DNA from 2 places in the Clostridium subterminale genome. Region 1 is predicted to be linked to the other one. Evidence: riboswitches for the same ligand, from Rfam matches in the RefSeq annotation. Region 1 holds a riboswitch; the other holds the start of a gene.
What was found. A riboswitch is a leader RNA that binds a small molecule or an ion and turns the genes downstream of it on or off. The one in region 1 is predicted to bind nickel and cobalt.

Region 1 (3,222 bases):
TATGAGTGGCTCTTCTACATTTAGAAACAATTCTTCTATTTCTGGCTCTTGGTTAAATTCTGTTAATCTGATTATTAAGTAAATTAAATGCTAAATTTGATGAAGTTAAATTTGCAAAATCATATGTAAAACATTTATCTTCAAATATACAATGTAGAATAAATTTTGGTATAGATACCTACTGGCTTAATTCTAATAGGATTAAAAACAAAAGTGCTATAAACCCTACATATGAGATTAGGAATATAGTTAAAAAATAGGTACTATTAATTTATAGCTAACAATATAAAGTTTATAAATTTATTTTAATAGAAGATGAAAAAAGTGGATTCATCAAGAATCCACTTTTAAATATGCAAACTGTTTTTCTTTAATTTTATTTTTAGCTTCCGCTACTCATTAACATGCACTCTTATGTTTATAACTATCTGCTACAATACTCTGCTAATATTGATTGTACTTCATAGATATTACAACTACTGCTAAAAGTCTTTTCTATAGGCATACTCATTCCAGAAACAAATATTTTAAGTTCTGCATCTAAGTCAAAATGTCCTGATGTTTCCACTTTGAAATTAGTAATTGCTCTATATGGTACTGAATGATATTCTACCTTTTTACCAGTAACCCCTTGCTTATCTATAAAAATTAATCTTTTATTTGTAAATATAATCATATCTCTTACTAGCTTGTATGCTTTTTCTATTTGTTCGTTAGATCCTAATAATTTCATATAGTCTTCCCTGATTTTATTGATATCCACCTCTGACGCATTTCCTATTACACTACTAAATAATCCCATGACCATCACTCCCTTTATAAAATTAATTTAATTATACCCTAAATAACAAATATTAGTAAATATTTTTATATAGTCTTTCTTAACTTAAATGTATTTTTATGTGGCCTTATATTTATCTTTGCATATACTATAATTAAAATAGTTATATATTTATTGAACAGGCGATGATATTTCATGCAGCCGGGCTTTTTCTCAAGCAGTGGAACGAATCCATGGGACATTTTTTAAATGTTCTTGGGTTTTTTTATTTTCTTATTTTTTAAACTTCTTCATAAATTGTATATATTATTTTGTTTAACATATCTAATAGGAGGTTTTTTATGAATATTGATAATTACAAAAAAATCAGAAAAGTATTATGGATAATATTTTTTGCTAATTTACTTGTGGCTCTTTTAAAAATAGTTATTGGAAGTTTAATTAAAAGCTCCAGTATTACCGCCGATGGATTTCATTCTCTCTCAGATGGTTCTTCTAACATAGTAGGATTAATTGGTATAGGCTTGGCCTCAAAACCTATAGATAAAGACCATCCCTATGGTCATAAAAAGTTTGAGATGCTTTCTGGTCTATTTATAGCTGTAATGTTAGTTTTTATGGGAGGAAAAATTATTATTAATGGAATAGTCGGATTTACAGTTCCTAAGGCTTTAAGTATAACTCCAGAAAGCTTAATAACCATATTAATTACGCTTTTTATAAACATTCTAGTTTCAAAATATGAATATAGTATTGGTAAAAAACTCAACAGTTATATATTAATTTCTGACTCTCTTCACACTAAAAGTGATATTTTTGTATCTTTAGGAGTATTAACTACCCTTATAGGTATAAAACTTGGACTTCCACCCATAATAGATTCCATAGCTTCACTGGTGGTAGCTGGTTTTATTCTTCATGCTGCCTATGAAATTTTTATATCTACCAGTGGAATATTGGTAGATAAAGCTATATTAGATGATGAATTTATTAAAAATGCTATCTCAGATTTTAGTGAAATTAAAGATATTCATAACATTAGAAGTAGAGGAAGTGAAAATAATATATTTATAGACATGCATGTTATGGTAGATCCAAAATATAGTGTAGAAGATTCTCACGTACTACTTCATAAAATTGAAAACAAAATTCGAGAAAAAACCAATAATAATACAGAAGTAATAATACATGTAGAACCTTATTATGAAAATATATTAAGCCGAGAATAAATCATTTACACTTATTATAGTTTTAGTAACTTGTATAGTTGTTAATTAACTTAGCCTAGTTATAGGCACTTTAAATTGTAACTTAAAAATTCTTCGACATATTATAAAATTTATTTATTCTATTTACTTTAACAATATATTCAAAAAGTGGATTCGATAAGAATCCACTTTTAAATATATAAGCTATTTTTATTTAAAATTAATATATCTATATTTTATTTAGATAATTAAAGTATATCGCCTAATTTAGGCAATTTTATAAAAAAAATAATCCTAAAAAATCTTCTTTATTTATATTTCCAAAATATTTTTTCATATTAATATTATCTATTACGCTGTGAATTTCTTCATTATTATGCTTTTTACCTATAAGAGCTTTTTCAATTTCTTCAATATTTTCTTCTCCAAAGAAATCTCCAAAAATTCTTATATGTTTCATTACACCTTTTTCAACATCAATACTTAACTCTATAGTACCAGCAGAAAACTTTTTCTCATTATAAAAATTATATTTGGGCGACTGTCCAAAATTCCACTGCCAAGTTTCGTATTTGGTTTTAACTAAATTTTTAACTTCTTCAATTTCCTCATTATCTAAAGTAGTTATAACCTTATCTTCCTCTGCCCTGCTTATATACTCAAATATTTTATTCTTAAAATCTATAACACTAAGAGATTCCTGTAGGTATTCACTAATGTTTGTAATTCTACTAGATACAGATTTAACTGCCTTATCTGAAAATTTTATAGGCTTTGAAATTAAAGCATCACTTAAATTAACTATGTCAGAGGAAAATAATAAAGTCCCATGATGCATTACTCTGTTTTTATATTTACATTGAGCATTTCCAGAAAATTTTTTCCCCTCTATCAAAAGGTCATTTCTCCCTGAAAACTCTGCTTTTACACCCAATTCATTTAACACACCTATTATTGGAATAACGAAAGTCTCAAAATCATTAAACTTTTTCCCATCATCCTCTACTATAAATGTAAAATTTAAATTTCCAAGATCATGAAAGACAGCTCCACCACCACTCTGTCTCCTTACAACCTTTATATTATGCTTTTTAATATATTCTTCATTAATTTCCGATAAAGTATTTTGATTTTTTCCAACTACTATACAAGGTTCATCTCTCCAAAGTACAAAATACTCACCATTCTTTTCTCTTAATAGATACTCTTCTAAAGCTAAATTAAAATAAGGGT
Region 2 (3,222 bases), on a different contig from region 1:
CTACTATTTCTCCATTTTTCTTGAAAGCTTTAACAATTCTCATTTTGTGTTCCGGCACAACTCTGGAAAAAATGCTAACTTGTTTAACTTTTTCACATAACTCCTCGTCACTCATTCTGTCAATGTCATCACCTGTAATTACTTTATCAATGTTCTCCATTCCAATTTGATTAGCAATAGAGCTTGCAGTTATACCATTATCTCCTGTTATCATTACAACTCTAATTCCAGCCTCTATGCACGTTTTTATGTCTTCCTTTACAGATTCTCTTGGAGGATCTGCAAGTCCAACTATTCCACAAAATTGCAAAACGCATTCATTTAGAGTGTCTGGTACATTGCTTATGCTATCATATTTTGCTCTACCAATAGCTATAACTCTAAGTCCTTTTCTGGACATTTCTATAATTTTGTCTTCAATTAATTTTTGTTCTTTCTCTGTTAACTTGCATATTTTAACGATACTCTCAGGTGATCCCTTAGCTGCTACTATTATTTGATTATTTTTTAACCAAACATTCCCCATCATTTTGTCTTCATTACTAAAAGCATATTCTTTAATTAATTCACCATGAAAAATCATATCTTCAGTAATTTCATTTTCCTCACAATAGGATATCATAGCTTTTTCCATAGGATCATAGGCATCTATTTTGCATCCCATTCCCATTGTACTAACTACTGACTTTATATCATTATCAAAACTCCAAGCATCTCTAACTTTCATCTTATTCATTGTTATTGTCCCTGTTTTATCTACGCAAAGTACAGAAACTGCTCCTAAAGTCTCTACAGAAGGTAATCTTCTAACAATTGAGTTCTTTTTAGCTAATCTCCAAGCTCCCATTGATAAAAATACTGTTAGAATAACTGGGAATTCTTCTGGTATCATCGCCATTGCAAGAGTGACACCAGATAAAATACTTTCTATAATTCTATCCATAAAAACATGGTCTGAAATGTTAAAATAAGTTACTATTCCAACAAATATAAATAGAACTGCTGCTATTAATGCACATAACTTTACTAATTTACCCGTTTGCTTTTGGAGTGGAGTTGGGCTATCTGATGCTTCCACAATATCCTTTCCTATTTTTCCATATTCAGTAGATAACCCTATTTTGTCTACTAATATTGTACCTGATCCTTGTATAACTAATGTTCCAGCATAACAGTAATCACGTCGCCAATAATCATTAGTTTCTACTCTATCATCTTGTTTAGATATTTTCCATACACCTTCCGATTCTCCAGTAAGAGATGACTCATCAATACATAGTGTACTTTCTTTTAAAATTATGCCATCTGCTGGTATCTTAATACCTTCCTCAATATACATTATATCATCAGGAACTAAATCTTCACTCTTAATTACCTTTTTAACTCCATCCCTACATACCGTTATATGAGGTGCTGATAAATCTTTTAATGCATCCAATGTTTTATCAGTTTTCCATTCCTGTATTACTTCAATACTAATAATTCCAACGACAAAGATAAGCATAATACTACCATCTCTCGGTTCTCCTAAGATGAAGTATATTACAGCTGCAACAATTAGTAATAAAAACATTGGTTCACTAATAACCTTTAAGATTTTGTTTAAAAAGCCCTCTTTCTTTTTTGATATAAGTTCATTCTTTCCATATTTTTTCTGACGGTAATGTGCCTCATCACTTGTAAGCCCTTCCATAGCTTTGATTTGTTGTTCTGTCATACTAGTTACCTCCAATTTTAAATTATTTAAGATAGCTCTATGGCATTGCAAACCTCAGAAATGTTCTAAAATTGGTCAAAAAAAACCTGTAGAACATTTTACTGTCCCACAGGTATATAATCATAATTATCCTGTTGCCAATTAAGGCCCGGCCCCACGAACTCCCAAAAAGTTCATCGCCTGCTCAGTTTGTACTGTAGATTTATATGCAGTGCAAATAGATATACTTTAATAATAACATGCATACTATGATTTGTAAATAAATTTTAAAATAAGATATATGATCATTATAAATAATAAGCACATTTCTTACCTTGACTCTACATTTAAAATTAAATCTAATAAATAAAATAATACGAGTTATTAATATAATCTACCTCATATTTTTCGCATAATTTTTTTAACAAAGTTTTTATCTTAATATTATTTCCATTTGGATTTTTTAAAAGTTCATTGAATTTATTCTTTTCTTTTAATGTTGCTGTATCTTTTATATATCCATAAACATGTTGTGCTGAATTAATAAAATTATCTTTGCTAAAAGGCTTTTCTAAACACTGATCTATATACATATACACTTCTCTCATTGGTATATGAGAAGTTACTAAGCTACTACATTTTTTATAATAAGAATAGTCCTTTTCCATTAAAGAATACTTATACTTTGCCCATTGCTCTGTCCTTATTGAAATTGGTAAGTCTTCATTAAGAGTGCAAATACACTTGATTGCTGATATTTCCTTATCCTTAACTTCAAGCATAACATCTGAATTAAAATCTGAAATACTTTTCATATAATCTAAAAAATTACTAGTAACAACAAACTTAGAATGAGCTCCTCCTTTTTTACTTATATCTCTATCAGAATAATGAAATTTTACTGGACCATCTTCAACTTTCCATGTATTTTTAACAGAGTATAAAATATCCTTCCACTCTAAAGAACAAGGATTGAGCTGTTGATGAAGATTATCAAACACTGCTGGTATTTTAATATCATTACAAATATTTAATACATCTTCTATGGTATAACTCTTATCATCATTCTCAATTACCAATCTTTTTTTCAAAGAGTTTGATAGTCTATTAAAATTATGTTTAAATCGTTCCATGGCAGAAATTTTATCTCCATATACCCCTCCAACATGAAGTATAATTTTGTTAGAATAGTCCACACCTAAACTATCTAAAAATCTGCAATGATACTCTAGATCCATAATACTTTTTTTAACTACTTCCTCATTAGGAGAATTTAGAACTGTATATTGACCAGGATGCATAGAAACCCTAATATTATTATTTTTTATAAATTCTCCACACTCTGTAAGTTCTTTATTATATGTCTCCCACCACTTTAGGTTATTAATGGGGTGACTACCAAAAGGTATTATATCTGAACTTATCCTAAACATATATATTTCATTTTTTACATTCCATTTCAATATATTTATTAAATCATCAATGTTATTTCTGACACACTGATTAAAAATATTATCACTATAATT

Region 2: it holds a riboswitch for nickel and cobalt, as region 1 does, so the genes downstream of both, ABDZ93_RS10205 (cation-translocating P-type ATPase) here and ABDZ93_RS15030 (cation diffusion facilitator family transporter) in region 1, are expected to answer to the same signal.

What each region holds. Positions count from the first base shown of each region.
Region 1 is NZ_BAAACI010000007.1:281,994-285,215, forward strand. Features, by position in the region: gene ABDZ93_RS15025 (PH domain-containing protein) at 425-802, opposite strand; NiCo riboswitch at 946-1,025, shown strand; gene ABDZ93_RS15030 (cation diffusion facilitator family transporter) at 1,123-2,010, shown strand; gene lplA (lipoate--protein ligase) at 2,267-3,222, opposite strand, start outside.
Region 2 is NZ_BAAACI010000006.1:265,667-268,888, reverse strand. Features, by position in the region: gene ABDZ93_RS10205 (cation-translocating P-type ATPase) at 1-1,717, opposite strand, end outside; NiCo riboswitch at 1,817-1,915, opposite strand; gene uvsE (UV DNA damage repair endonuclease UvsE) at 2,056-3,222, opposite strand, start outside.